DNA from 3 places in the Rhizobium sp. BR 250 genome. Region 2 is predicted to be linked to each of the others. Evidence: riboswitches for the same ligand, from Rfam matches in the RefSeq annotation. Region 2 holds a riboswitch; each other region holds the start of a gene.
What was found. A riboswitch is a leader RNA that binds a small molecule or an ion and turns the genes downstream of it on or off. The one in region 2 is predicted to bind cobalamin.
Positions count from the first base shown of each region.

Region 1: linked by a shared signal. The riboswitch ahead of bluB (5,6-dimethylbenzimidazole synthase) and the one ahead of QD336_RS03530 (CbtB domain-containing protein) in region 2 are both predicted to bind cobalamin.
Region 3: linked by a shared signal. The riboswitch ahead of metE (5-methyltetrahydropteroyltriglutamate--homocysteine S-methyltransferase) and the one ahead of QD336_RS03530 (CbtB domain-containing protein) in region 2 are both predicted to bind cobalamin.

Region 1 is NZ_JARWKW010000001.1:168,021-172,975, forward strand. Features, by position in the region: gene QD336_RS00855 (TolB family protein) at 112-942, shown strand; cobalamin riboswitch at 1,154-1,337, shown strand; gene bluB (5,6-dimethylbenzimidazole synthase) at 1,433-2,149, shown strand; gene QD336_RS00865 (DUF2865 domain-containing protein) at 2,349-3,464, opposite strand; gene QD336_RS00870 (NADP-dependent malic enzyme) at 3,601-4,955, opposite strand, start outside.
Region 2 is NZ_JARWKW010000002.1:102,066-107,020, forward strand. Features, by position in the region: gene pip (prolyl aminopeptidase) at 1-306, shown strand, start outside; gene QD336_RS03510 (GNAT family N-acetyltransferase) at 504-992, shown strand; gene QD336_RS03515 (type 1 glutamine amidotransferase family protein) at 1,014-1,580, shown strand; gene QD336_RS03520 (hypothetical protein) at 1,758-2,072, opposite strand; gene QD336_RS03525 (CbtA family protein) at 2,077-2,787, opposite strand; gene QD336_RS03530 (CbtB domain-containing protein) at 2,799-2,981, opposite strand; cobalamin riboswitch at 3,143-3,383, opposite strand; gene QD336_RS03535 (c-type cytochrome) at 3,588-4,508, opposite strand; gene QD336_RS03540 (c-type cytochrome) at 4,591-4,955, opposite strand, start outside.
Region 3 is NZ_JARWKW010000006.1:231,104-236,058, forward strand. Features, by position in the region: gene QD336_RS12120 (hypothetical protein) at 1-186, shown strand, start outside; gene QD336_RS12125 (helix-turn-helix domain-containing protein) at 314-751, shown strand; gene QD336_RS12130 (hypothetical protein) at 846-1,073, shown strand; gene metE (5-methyltetrahydropteroyltriglutamate--homocysteine S-methyltransferase) at 1,228-3,576, opposite strand; cobalamin riboswitch at 3,674-3,886, opposite strand; gene QD336_RS12140 (ATP-binding cassette domain-containing protein) at 3,957-4,739, opposite strand; gene QD336_RS12145 (sugar ABC transporter permease) at 4,758-4,955, opposite strand, start outside.

The DNA.
Region 1 (4,955 bases), on a different contig from region 2:
GAATTTGCAGGACGGTGCCTGCCGCCCTAGGATCATAGCCACGGCGGCGGCGGATGCAAATGGAATGTCTGCGCCGTTCCGGTCGGAACATTGACAAGCCCGGGAGGCAGAATGCGCAGCTCCATCGAAATCTTCAACATCCGCACCGGCAAGATGCGGGTGGTGTGGCAGACAGCTGAGCTGTTTGAGGCGCCGAACTGGTCACCGGATGGCAAATATCTGCTGCTGAACAGCGAAGGGCTGCTTTATCGGCTGTCCCTTGCCGGTGATGTTTCGCCGGAAAAGGTCGATACCGGCTTTGCCACGCTCTGCAACAACGATCACGGTATTTCGCCCGACGGTTCGCTTTATGCCATTTCCGACAAGGTGGAATTCGGCAAAAGCGCCATCTATCTGCTGCCTTCGGCGGGCGGCGCGCCGCGATTGATGACGAAGAACCTTCCTTCCTACTGGCATGGCTGGTCTCCCAACGGGAAAGGTTTTGCCTATTGCGGCATTCGCGATCAGGTTTTCGATATTTATTCCATGGACATAGACAGCGGTGTTGAAACACGCCTTACCCATGGTGAAGGCCGCAATGACGGGCCGGATTATTCGCCGGATGGCGCGTGGATCTATTTCAATTCCAGCCGCACCGGGCTGATGCAGATCTGGCGGGTGCGGGTGGATGGCTCTGCCGTCGAGCGCATCACCGACAGCGCCTATGGCGACTGGTTTCCGCACCCGTCTCCGAAGGGTGACAAGGTGGTGTTCGTTTCTTATGACGGTGATGTCTTCGACCATCCGCGCGATCTTGATGTGCGGGTGCGGCTGATGGATATGGATGGCGGCAATGTCGAAACGCTGTTTGAGCTTTTTGGCGGGCAGGGCACGATGAACTCCCCCAACTGGTCACCGGATGGGGATGAGTTCGCTTATGTCAGATATTTCCCGGTGGGGTGATGCGATTCTGACGAGGTGGTGTACCCCCTCCCGTCATGCTGGACTTGGTCCGGTATCCAGCCAGCCCAAGTCATTGGGCTGAAAGGATGCCCTCCGCTGCGTGAGAGCCGCGTCGGCTGGATTCCGGCTCAAGGCCGGAATGACGGAGGTGAGGAGCACGGTCATATTGTCGCGCGGCCTTGGCGATACTTGCGTTCGCAAGCCTTTTTGCCCATAGCTTTACCAGTCAGGTGCCCGCCCTTGCGGCGGGAGAATCGGGAATCCGGTGAGAGACCGGAACGTGCCCAACGCTGTGAGGCGGATGCTCTTTTTCTCATGCCACTGAAGCAATTCGGGAAGGCGAAAAGGGGCGGATGAAGCTTAGTCAGAAGACCGGCCTGGCAGGATAGACCGAACCGCGCGGACGGCGGCAGGTTGCTGAAAAAGTGCGTCGTCGCTGCAAACCGGCATGGTTTCGGCACCGGCGCGCCCGCATTGTTGGGGATAAACGATGCCGACCGAACCGCCTCTAACCACGTCGCCTGACGTTAACCCATTTAGTCACGCACTTTCGCCCGTCCGCCCGTTTTCCGGGGAGGAGCGCGAGGCGATCTACCGCGCCATCGAGACGCGGCGCGATGTGCGCGACCAGTTCCTGCCGGACCCGCTGCCGGATGATCTCGTCGAGCGCCTCCTGAAGGCGGCGCATTCCGCACCTTCCGTCGGTTTCATGCAGCCATGGAACTTCACCCTCGTCACCGATGGCGCCGTGCGCCAGGCGGCATGGGTGGCCTTCAGCCGCGCCAATGAGGAGGCGGCGGCGATGTTTGCGGGGGAAAAGCAGGCGCTTTATCGCAGCCTGAAGCTCGAAGGCATCCGCAAGGCGCCGCTCAGCATCTGCGTCACCTGCGATCCCACGCGCGGTGGCAAGGTGGTGCTGGGCCGCACCCACAATCCGCGCACGGATGTCTATTCCACCGTCTGCGCCATCCAGAACCTCTGGCTCGCCGCCCGCGCCGAAGGCATCGGCGTCGGCTGGGTCAGCATCTTCCATGACAGCGATGTTCGCGCCATTCTCGATATCCCCGAGCATATCGAGATCGTCGCCTGGCTGTGCCTTGGGCGGGTCAATGAGCTCTATACCGAGCCGGAACTGGCGGTGAAGGGCTGGCGCCAGCGTGTGCCGCTGGAGGAACTGGTGTTTCGCAACCGCTGGGGCGGGCGGTAAGGGAGTTAGACGGTCTGTGAGTGACGTGGAGCCTTGCCGCTTGTTTCTTCTCCCCGCCGGGGAGAAGGTGGCCCGAAGGGTCGGATGAGGGGGCACGCTCTCCGAATATCTCGACCCTTGTCACCTCATCCCGCTGCCGCGGACTTCTCCCCGGCTGGGAGAAGAAGCAAGTGGTACCTGCCCGGATCCAAAACATATGTCACTGCTGCGGCTGAATGCCCTTCAATGCCGGGTTCTTCAGGTCGATCCGGCCCGTCTGGTCCGGCAGGAATTTCGGGCCGATAACGCGCACCTTGGCGTCGTTCGGATCATAGTCGCGCTCGGGCACGGGCTGTTCCGGTGGCTTGGCGGCCTGTTGCTGTTCGGCGGGTTTCTGCTGCTTGTCGCCACTCTTGTCACCTTGGGGTGATGGAATGGTGGTGATGCTGGAATAGGGCTTTTCGGATTCCGGCCGGGCGGCGTCTTCCTGCTTTTGCATGTCTTCGTGATAGGCCGCCATGTTGCAGGCGCAGCCGGGCGCTTTCGTTGAGGAATTGCGGTAGGCGAAGGCGGTCGGCAGGTCCTTGTAGGGTTTGCCGGTTTCGGCGGAGATCATGTCGGCGGTTTCCTGATCCGCCATGGAATGGAAATAAAGCTCCGTCTCGGTTCCCGGGCACATTTTCTGGCATTGTTCGGCCTGGGCGCGGAAATCGAGCGGTGAGGCATTGGAGGCGATCGGGAAGAACGAGCCGTCGCAGGTGCGCACGCACAGTGTGCGAAGCCCACCCTCGGCGGCGGCGTTGGGGTAGGGTGAAAGCCCCGCTTGTCCCGGTTCGTTGCCATTTTGCCGGAAGGCATCGGGATAACGCGTTACATCGGGCGCCGGCGGCAATTGCGCGTTCGTTTCCGGGGCGGGGCTGCAGCCATTGGCATCAAGGGCGGCGAGAATGCGCTGGCGTCTGATGTCGCCGTTGTCGCTGCGCGCGGTTGCCATGGCATCGTCGCGGTCGCGGATGATGGCGTCGCGTTCGCTCTCCGCCTCGGCGAGCGCATCGCCGATTTCAGCGCAGAGGCCGGCATTGGGATTGCCATAAACAGTGACGCTGCCTGACGAACAGCCATAACCGCGCAGATCGTTCCTGATCTTGCGGATCACGATGTTCTGGCGCGCGAGCGCATTGGCGTAGCGCCGCACCTCGGCCGTGTTGCCGACGACGCGCGGCGGCTCGCGCAACTGCGCATAAAGCGTATCGCAGACCTGATCCGCAAAAGCGGCGGCCGGGGCCATGAAAACAAGGGGAAGCAGGAGGCCGATGATGCGGCTGCGCCGGGTCAATTGTGCGATCCGTTCGATGTCCCCGGCCGGTGGCAGGGGCGTTATACTTCACGAAATCCGTGTTTCAGGAAGATAACATAAGCTGTTGCCGCAATGCGGCAACAGCCTGTTCAAAATTGCGTTAATGCGGCCTCTATCACACCGAAGGGTGCGAGGCCTGCACCACGGCAAAGGCCGCCATGTTGACGACGCCGCGCGAGGTGACGCTGGGCGACAGGATATGGGCGGGCAGGGCAGTGCCGAGCAGGATCGGGCCCACATGCAGGCCCTCCGTCAGCGTGCGGGTGACGCCGAGCGTGATGTTGGCGGCATCAAGGTTCGGGAAGACCAGCAGGTTCGCTTCACCCGTCAGCACGCTGTTCGGCATGGCGCGCTTGCGCAGCGCTTCCGACAGCGCCGAGCCGCCCTGCATTTCGCCGTCCACTTCCAGTTCCGGTGCGGCTTCCTGCACGATCTTCAGGGCGCGGCGCATCTTGCGGGCGCTTTCGGAATCGCGCGAGCCGAAATTGGAGTGGCTGGCGAGTGCCACCTTCGGCGTGATGCCGAAGCGGCGGATTTCCTTGGCCGCGAGAATGGCCATTTCCGCCACTTCCTCGGAGGTCGGGTCATAGTTCACGAAAGTATCGGTGAGGAACAGCGCGCCCTGCTGGGTGATGAGCAGGCTGAGGCCCGCAAAGGAACGCACGCCTTCCTGCTTGCCAATGATCTGGTTCACGTCGCGCAGGTGGCGGTCGTAGCGGCCTTCGATGCCGCAGATCAGCGCATCCGCTTCGCCACGCTTCACCGAAAGCGCGCCGATGACGGTGGAGTTGGTGCGCACGATGGTACGCGCCGCTTCCGGGTTGATGCCGGCGCGGCCGACAAGGGCGAAATAATCATCGACATAGTCACGGTAACGCGGATCGTCTTCCGGATTGACCACCGCGAAATCTGCATGCGGGCGGATGCGCAGGCCGAAGCGCTTCAGGCGCGTTTCGATGATCTGCGGACGGCCGATGAGGATCGGAATGCCGGTGCCTTCTTCAAGCAGCACCTGGGCGGCACGCAGCACGCGCTCGTCTTCGCCTTCGGCAAAGATGATGCGCTTCTTTTCGGCGGCCTTGGCGGCGTTAAAGACCGGCTTCATGATGAAGCCCGAGCGCCAGACGAAACGGTTCAGCTGGTCGAGATAGGCTTCGAAATCGGTGATCGGCCGGGCGGCGACACCGCTTGCGGCGGCGGCACGGGCAACGGCCGGCGCGATGCGCAGGATGAGGCGTGGATCGAAGGGCGAGGGAATGAGATAGTTCGGGCCGAAGACCGGCGTTTCGCCGCTATAGGCCCTGGCGGCCACTTCGGAAACTTCCTCGCGGGCAAGCTCGGCGATGGCCTGCACGGCGGCCATCTTCATTTCTTCGTTGATGGTCGTCGCGCCGCAATCCAGCGCGCCGCGGAAGATATAGGGGAAGCAGAGAACGTTGTTCACCTGGTTCGGGAAGTCCGAACGGCCGG
Region 2 (4,955 bases):
TTCCCGAAAAAATGGCGCGACAGCGGCTATATTCTCGCTCGCGCCCGCCTCTGCGCCCATTATTTTCACCACGCCGCCTGGCTCGAGGATGGCGCGCTTCTCCGCAATGCCGGTAGTCTGGCGGGCATTCCCGGCGTGCTCATTCAGGGCATGCGCGATTTGCAGGGACCGCCCGTCACCGCTTATGAACTTGCAGCCGCATGGCCGGGAAGCGAGCTGATCGCCATCGACGGAGCCGGGCATTCCACGGGCGATGCGGGGATGGAAGACGCCATTGTTTCAGCAATCGCACGCTTTGCCTCCTGAAGCCGCTTGACAGATTGCGGATTCGGGCGCATTGCATTTTCCATGATCAACGAACGCGCACCCATCTCCTGCTCGTACTTTTGGGCCTACCTCTAAGAGGCGGCTCGACAGATCATATTGTCAACAAGCCGCCGTCAGGCGGCTTTGTTGTTTTCAAACGTCCTGACGGCACCGATAAGACCAAAGGACCAAAAAAAATGACCGAAGATAGCTCCCTCACACTGGAAAGACCGCCCGTCGTCATCATTCGCGGCGCGCGCAAGTCGGATTTGCCCGAACTCAACGAGATGATCACGCTGCTTGCCTCCTACCACGGCGATGCGGCGGCCATCACGCCCGCAAAGCTGGAACGCGACCTGTTCGGCCCCCTTCCCTGGGTGCATGGCCTTGTGGCCGAGGCCGATGGCGCGCTGATCGGCTACGCACTGCTTCTGCCGCTCTACAGGGCGCAGGAAGGCCGGCGCGGGCTGGAGCTGCACCATCTCTTCGTGCGTGACGGCCATCGTGGCCATGGCACCGGCCAGCATCTGGTGTCCCGCGCCCGCGATATCGCCAAGCGCCTTGGCTGCGACTATCTTTCCGTCAGCGCCACGACCGGCAATGTCGCGGCGCATCGTTTCTACGAAAACATGGATTTCGCACCGCGGCCGGTCACCGGCATGCGCTACATGCAGTCCATCGCCTGATTAAAACCGACGGAGACCACCATGACACGGATCGCCATTGCGCTGGCACAGGATTTTGCTGACTGGGAGCCGGCGCTGCTTGCTGCTGCAGCGCGCGGCTATCTCGGTGCCGAGATCATTCACGCCACACCTGATGGCAGGCCGGTGACCTCGATGGGCGGGCTGAAGGTGACGCCGGACACCTCCTATGACGCGCTCGATCCCGCTGATATCGATGCGCTCGTCATTCCCGGCGGTCTCAGCTGGGAAAAGGGAACGGCTGCCGATCTTGGCGGGCTGGTCAAGCGGTTTCGCGAGAAGGACCGGCTGGTCGCCGGTATCTGCGCGGCGGCAAGCGCGCTTGCGGGCACGGGTGTGCTGAACAATGTCGCCCATACCGGCAATGCACTGGCATCGCACAAGGCCTATCCGGCGTACAACGGTGAGGCGCTTTATCGCGACCAGCCGAAAGCGGTCAGCGATGGCGGCATCATCACGGCGGCCGGCAGCGCGCCGGTGAGTTTTGCGGTGGAAATTCTGAAAAGCCTCGGCCTCTTTGGTCCGGAAGCCGAGGCGGAACTTCAGGTTTTTGCGGCGGAGCATCGGTGAGGCGCATCCGCCTCAATGCTTTACAACCCTCCACTTCCCCGTCATTCCGGCCTTGAGCCGGAATCCAGCCAGCCCAAGTCCTTGGGCTGAAAAAGACTCTTCTCGCCGCCGCGCAGACGCGCGTCGACTGGATCCCGGCTCAAGGCCGGGATGACGGAGGTGGGAATATCGAGCCAGTCAAGACTGATCAAGCACCCGGCAAACGCGAGGCGCCGACGCATCGCCCTCACCCGCTATCGCCCGGCGAATATCGCGGCTGTTCAGATGCAGGCTGCGGCCGGCGGGTAAATTCGAGCGTTTTATCTTGCTGAGCGCCGCAGCGGTAAAGGCGGCCTCGTGATCATGAAAACAGGCGAGAGCCGCCTCGCGTCCCGGGGTTGCCCCGAGGATTGCCTTGAAGGCAAGCCGGTGCACGGCGCAGGGCGCGTCGTGACCGGGAACGGCAAAACGCAGCGCATCGAGTTCCTCACTCCATTCCGCTGCGTCCTGCATGGGCTTATGCCTGCTGGAAGCGCTTCAGGAAAAACGCGCTCAATGTGCCGAGCAACGCCCAGAAGACGAAGCTGGTGATGGTGGCGGCAACGATGAACTGACGCTCCAGCGGCAGCGGTGCCAGCGCATGTTCACCTTCCGGCGGCAAGGGCGCACCCACCACATGCGGCGCGACGATCAGCACCAGCGCCAGCACAATGGCCCAGGGTTCACGGCGGAAGGCGATGAGCGCAATGCCGCCCGCGGTTGCGGCAACGGTTGCGAGCCACCAGATCTGCCGTGCCTCAAGTGCGGCGGCCGGGCTTCCCGGCAGTTCCGGCGGCAGGCCGATCATCGGGGCCAGCATGACGGCGGCGAAGCCGGCGACGCCCCACAAAAGCCCTTCACGCCAGCCGGTATTGGTGCCGCGCAAGGAGATGAGGCCGGTCAGCACCAGCGCATAACCGATGGCGGTCAGCACATTGGCGGCAACCGTATAGGCGGTGCGCTCGAAACCATCGGCCGGGGCCCAGGCCTCGTCATTATGCTCATGGGCGGGAACGGCAGCGCCGGGCGCCGGCGCATCATGGCTATGCGGCGCTTCACCGGCGCTTTCATAGGTTTCCGCCTGCAGGATGAGCGGCGTGGTGCCGAAAGCCTGCATGGCAGACACGGCGAAACCGCCGAGAATGCCGACGAGAATGGCGGTAAAGACGATATTGCGAAAAGATGACATGCCGTTTCCCCTCAATGGCAGGGGAAGGCATTGGCATGGCGCGTGTCATGCGCGGCATTGTGAACGGCTTCCACATGGGAAAAGCCGACAAAACCGACGACGAACAGGCCAAGCACGATCGCCGTCAGCGATTGCGCGAAGCTGGCTGTTTTTGCAGACGCGGCTGAATTGGCCGTATTCTGGTTGATGGACATGGTGACCCCTCTCCGGCGCGACCCCGCGCCTTTGGACACGGCCGAACGGCACAAGCCGCAAGACCACATGCGATATACTTCACCACGGGGATACGAGACTGACACAGGGAGGCATTGATCCCGCCGCCCTGAAATTCCGCTCTTCCGGACACCCCGCCGGCATGGATATTTCCGTGATGGCAGGTCTCCTGGCTTGCGGGTCAAAACCTGAAACACCTTCCCGGTATCGCCCTCACCCTGCTCGGAAACTCCGGTTCCGGGCGAGATGGCTTGCCAGTGGCATTTCGTTTCAGGCTCTCCGCTCACAGTTGCGGGGGCAGCCACGAATGAGGATTTCTCCCTATCGTGTTCCCTTTTCACCTTCCGGAACGCCCGGAAGGAACCATCACAGGGTTGTTATCCGTCGGGTGCGGGCGGGAGTCAATGGCGGCAACACGTTTGATGTGCTCGCGGGGTTGCCATTGGGCCTATGTGCAGAGTTTTCCCGTCACCCCGGACTTGATCCGGGGTCCAGCGCGATCAAGTCCTTGATCGCAAGACACTCTTTTCACGGCGTAGACGCGCCGTGGCTGGATGCCGGATCAAGTCCGGCATGACGGCTGAGGGTTACCGCGCCGGAATGGCCTTCAGATAGGCGGCAATCGCATCGCGGTCTTCGGCTGTCAGATGCGCCATGTTCTGCTGCACCTTGACCATGGAGCCGCCGACGCTGTCGAATTCCGGGGTGAAGCCGGTTTCCAGATAGCTGGCAATATCGGCTTCGGCCCAGCTTCCGATGCTTTGCGAACCGGGCGTGATATCAGGAATGCGGCCTTCGCCTTCCGGATTGGGGCCGCCGGCCAGCCACTGATCCTTCACGAAACCACCAAGCGCATTGCGCGGCGTGTGGCATTCGCCGCAATGGCCCGGCCCTTCCACCAGATATTGGCCACGCAGCAATTCGGCATTGGCATTGGCAAGTTCGATGCGCGGCGGTGCGGCGGGATCGAAATAGAGGAATTTCCAGCCGCCCAGCGCCATGCGCAGGTTGAAGGGGAACGGCAGCTCGTGATCCGGCGCGTCGTTCTGGCTGGCCGGGAGGACCTTCAGATATCCGAAGAGATCGTTGATGTCCTTCTGCGTCATGCGGGCATAGGAGGCATAGGGAAAGGACGGATAAAGATGTTCGCCGTTCCTGCCCACACCGCGCGTCATGGCGTCACCAAATTCCGCCAGCGTCCAGCCACCGATGCCATGCTGCGGATCGGAGGAAATATTGGGGACATGGAAGGTGCCGAAGGGGCTTTTCAGCGCCTGCCCGCCCGAAAGCGTCAACAGCGCCTCGCCATTGGCGTCGGGTGCGGCATGACAGCTTGCGCAGCCGCCGGCCCAGAACAGCGTTTCGCCATTGGCCAGATCCGGCTCGCCAAGGCTGACCCAATGGCTGGGCGCCTGACGCTGGGGCGCGGTGACCCAGGCGAAAATACCGTAACCCGCAATGGCCGCGACCACGATGCCGCCCGCAAGTTTGGTCCAGATGGAAGACATGCCCCTCCCCATTCTCACCTGACCGGATCAGGCGTCTTTCGAGCTGAAAAAACGCCGCCGGGAAGCGGCGTTTTGAAAAGGATCACTTCTTCAGACGATAGGTCTGGTGGCAGGTGCCGCAATCGGCGCCGAGCGCCTTCATGGCGGTGGCAACGCCGGTCTGGTCGGTGGGCAGATTGGCGAGAACCAGATCCGCATCCGTGCCAAGCTTGGCGGCCTTGGCCTTGAAGTCCGCAAAGTTTTCCCAGATGGCGGGAGCGGCCGCGCTGCCGGTCTCGGTGCCGGCGGGGAACTGATCGGGGAAAGCCTTGGCATTGGTGCTGATGGTGGTCACGGCGGCCTTGACAGCGGCAGCGTCAAAGGGCTTCTCACCCTTGGATATGGCGGCGAGCGCACCCATGGAGCCGCCGATCTGCTTCATCAAGCCTTCACGTTTTTCGACTTCGC
Region 3 (4,955 bases), on a different contig from region 2:
GTCTGGCTTCCGCATTTCGGCGACAGGGAGGCACTTGAGGCATTCGACGTGGTCAATCGGCAAATTTGGGACGGACTTGGTTTTCAGGCTATCGGCGTGGCTGGCTGGAGCCATCTTTCCAGCCGCAACGGGGCGTTGCGATGCGCAATAAAAGTGATAAATCGCGAGAGGAACACAAAGTTATGAACAGAAAACTGTATTACTTTGTCAAAAAAGCATCATAATACCCGTGGAAATTGTGTTGAATACATACCTTCAACAATATTAATTGATAATGATCGAATTTAATAACCTCACACAGGAGGAATTTGTAATGCAGGCCAAACTACCCAGCCCGATCGACGTACATGTCGGCGCACAAATCAGAATGCGCCGCAAGTCGCTCGGCATGAGTCAGAGTGCGCTGGCCGGGCGATTGGGCATCACCTTCCAGCAGGTCCAGAAATATGAAAAGGGCGCCAACCGCGTCGGCGCTTCGCGTCTGCAGGCCATTGCGTCGATTCTCGGCGTTGAGGTCAGCTCCCTTTTCGCCAATGCCACACCCGATGGCGGCGCCGCCAACCCGGCGCTGGGCACGATCAATGCCATGCAGACCTTCGTGGCCTCGAATGAAGGTTTTTCGCTGAACCAGGCCTTTTCGCGCATCAAGAGTGCAGCCGTGCGCCGGAGCATCGTGGCTCTCGTCACATCGCTCGCAGCAACCGAAGCGGCGGAAAATGCCGGCGCAGCAACGGACAAGAGCGACGATTGACGCAGGTGTGACGCTCGCGTGACGCTCGATGTGGTCAAAAATGAACAACGCGGGATCAACGCGTTTTCATACTGTCGACTGTCGAGAGGGAATCATGGTGGCGTCTACCTCAGCAATACTTGAACAGGATAATGCAGACGAGATTTTGGCACTCGGGCGGATGGTCTCCTATCTTTGCCAGCGTTCGAAATCCCTGGAACTGGGCATGTCGACCTATTTCCTGGAAATGGCGTTGTTGTCGCTGGCCCAGGATATCAATCAGCAGGGTCTGCCGCCCGCGGAGCTGAATGCCAGCGCCTTCGCATCGACCGATCTGCATTGAGCACTTCTGCAACGGCATAGACAGGCAGGATTGAGCGTTTCCATTCCGACCTCCAGTCGTGAAAACCCGGGAACCTTTCTCTTCTCCCTATGCCCTCCCCCTTTTCTCGGCGAAAGCCATGACAGAGGCCCGGTTTTGCCGGGCCTCTGTCATATCAGGGCGCTGCGCGGCGAAGTTCGGCCGCCGCAGCGACCATATTGACCAGCGCCGGCCTGACCTCTTCCCATTTGCGGGTTTTCAGACCGCAATCCGGGTTGATCCAGAGCTGCCGATCGTCAAGCCTTTCCCGCGCCAAAGCCAGAAGATCGACCATTTCCGCGACTGCCGGCACGCGCGGCGAATGGATATCGTAAACGCCGGGGCCGATCTGGTTCGGATATTTGTAGGTCCGGAAGGCATCCAGCAGTTCCATCTTCGAACGCGAGGTCTCGATGGAGATCACGTCGGCATCCATCGCCGCAATCGCGTCGATGATCTGGTTGAATTCGGAATAGCACATGTGAGTGTGCACCTGCGTCCGGTCGCCCACGCCGCTGGAGCAAATGCGGAAGCAATCCACCGCCCAGCCGAGATAATCCTGCCAGTCCCTATGCCGAAGCGGCAGGCCTTCACGTAACGCCGCCTCATCGATCTGGATCATCTGCGCACCGGCTGCCTCGAGATCGTTGACCTCATCGCGGATGGCGAGCGCGATCTGCCGGCAGGTCAGACTTCTGGCGATATCGTCACGGACGAAGGACCAGTTGAGGATCGTCACCGGCCCGGTCAGCATGCCTTTAACGGGCTTTTCGGTGAGCGACTGGGAATAGTCCCACCAGCGAACCGTCATCGGCTTCGGACGCGACACATCGCCGAAGATGATCGGTGGGCGCACGTAACGCGAGCCGTAGCTCTGCACCCATGCATGTTGGGTGAAGGCGAAGCCGGAAAGCTGCTCGCCGAAATATTGCACCATGTCGTTACGCTCGAACTCGCCGTGGACGAGAACGTCGAGGCCGATTTCCTCCTGCCAGCGGATCGTCGCTTCGGTTTCCTTCCGCAGGAAGTTTTCATATTGCGCGTCGGTCAGGGCGCCCTTGGAATGCGCGGAGCGAGCTTTCCTCACCTCCGGCGTCTGCGGGAAAGAGCCGATGGTCGTCGTCGGGAAAAGCGGCAGGGCGATGGCCTGCGATTGCAGCTTCTGCCGCTCGGCAAAGGCGCTCGCCCGTTGCCTGTCGGCGGCGCCGATCGTCGCGATGCGTTTTTGAACGGTGGTATCCGTTACCTTTGGCGAGGATGCACGTGCGGCGACCGCCCGCGAGGCCGCTTCCAGTTCCGGCGCAACAGTGGCCCTGCCCTCACCCAAAGCCCGGCCGAGCGTGGCAAGCTCGCCGAGCTTCTGGGTGGCAAAAGACAGCCAGCTCTTCAGATCGGCATCGAGGCCGGTTTCCAGTTCGAGATCGACCGGAACATGCAGCAGCGAGCAGGACGGCGCGATTTGAAAGGCCGCCGCACCCCGTTCGGCAATGGCGGTTTCCAGCTTGCCGATGATCGCGGCGAGATCGGCACGCCAGATATTGCGGCCGTCAATGACGCCGAGCGACAGGACGCGGTTTGCGGGCAAGACCTTCAATGCGGCCTCCAACGCTTCGGGCGCGCGCACCAGATCGAGATGAAGACCCGCGACCGGAAGCGCCGCGACGGCCTGCAAATTATCCTCAAGACCGCCGAAATAGGTGGCGATGAGGATTTTGAGATCAGGCGCGGCCTTTGACAGAGCCTGATAAGCGACGGCAAGCGCATGGCGTTCGCCCTCTGAAAGATCCAGCACGGCCACCGGCTCGTCGATCTGCACCCAATCCGCCCCGGCGGCGCGGAGACGACGCAGCAGTTCTTCATAAACGGGCAGCAGCTTCGCCAGAAGATCGAGCGGCTTGAAGGCCGCCTCTCGCGCCTTGGCAAGCTTCAGAAACGTGACCGGGCCGAGGATGACGGGTCGTGTGTGAATGCCGAGCGCTTTAGCCTCGAGGAAATGGTCGACCGGTTTTTGCGAGGTAAGCACGAAATGCTGCTCCTCGGAAACCTCCGGCACCATGTAATGATAATTGGTGTCGAACCACTTGGTCATTTCCAGCGCCGGAACGCCCTGGCCATGATGCGCATGTCCTTCATGAACGTGGTCGCAGCCGGCATGGGCCTCGCTCTGACTTCCGCGCGCCATGGCGAAATAGGTCGACAGGGAGACATCTCCGCCCGTCCATCCGTAGATCGACGGAATGGCCCCCACCATCACGGCCGTGTCGAGCACGTGATCATAGAGGGAGAAATCATTGGAGGGGATAAGGCTGATCCCCTTTTCCCGCTGAAGCGCCCAGTTCTCGGCGCGCAGCCTGCCGGCGGTTTCGAGAAGGTCCGTTTCGGAAATCTTTCCGGACCAGAAGCCTTCAAGCGCGAACTTCAATTCACGATGACGGCCGATCCTCGGAAAACCGAGCGATGCGACTGGAATGGTCTTGTCTGGCATTGTCATACCCCATTTGGTTGGGGGGCATGGGTAAAGCGGACGCGTGCAGGCCCGGCCTTGCCGAACCATTGCGCAACCACCGGGACACCCCGCCCGTGGACGTTATTTTGTCCTGGCAGGTCTCCTGGCTCGCGGGTCGCCGCCTTTGCCCGTCTTCCCGGGGCTTTCACCCCAGTGACGTTGTGGACAAAGGCTCGCCGCTTACAGTTGCGGGGGCAGCTCCGGTCTTGCCGATCTTCGGCGCACCGGATTCCCTCTTAGCTCCGGGCTGAAACAATCACCCCGGAGAACCATGACACCCGCCATTCTCAACAGGGGTGTCACAATGTCAATAGACATAAAGAAATCTTTATATCTTTATTTGATTGAGACCAACGATCTCAGAATGTGACCGCGCCCGGTCCCGGCACCGCGCCCGATGGGACCTTGCCCAGAATGATCATGCCGAGAACCTCGTCCTTGGTCACATCCTGCGTGCGGGCATGGCCAACCACCTTGCCATTCTTCATCACGAAAACCCGGTCGGCCAGATCGAAGACATCGTGAATATCGTGGCTGATGAGGAAGATGCCGATGCCCTGCCGTTTCAGCTCCTTGACGAGATCGCCCACCTGCGCCGTTTCCTGCGGCCCGAGCGCTGCCGTCGGCTCGTCCATGATGAGGATGCGGGCATCGAACAGAATGGCGCGGGCGATGGCGACGGATTGCCGCTGGCCGCCCGAAAGCGCTTTCACCGGCTCCTTGAACCGCCGGAAATTGGGGTTGAGGCGGCCCATGACCTCACGCGCCGAGGCTTCCATGGCGACATCGTCCAGCGTTCCCCATTTCGTCTTCAGCTCGCGGCCAAGATAAAGATTGGCCGCCGCATCGACATTATCCGCCACGGCCAGCGTCTGGTAGATGGTCTCGATGCCGTATTTCTTGGCATCGCGGGGATTGCGGATATCGGCATCCTCGCCATTGATGAGGATATCGCCGCCATCGCGCCGGTAAGCGCCGGAAAGTATCTTGATGAGCGTCGATTTGCCGGCGCCATTATGGCCGAGAAGGGCAACCACCTCACCGGGGAAAAGATCGACAGAGGCGTTTTCCACCGCGTGGATGCCGCCGAAGGAAATGGAAATATTGCGCATTTCCACGAGGGGCGTGACTTGGTCCGTCATAGGAGTTCTCCTCGGTTCTTACTTGGCGCGGGCGCGGTAGATGGTGTCGAGCCAGACGGCGACGACCAGGACCACACCGACGACGATGCGCTGGAAGGGTGTATCGATACCCACCAGCACCATGCCGGATTGCAGCGACTGCATCACGAGCGCACCGAGCATTGCGCCCGCTACGGTTCCGACACCGCCGGCGAGCGAGGTGCCGCCGATGACGGC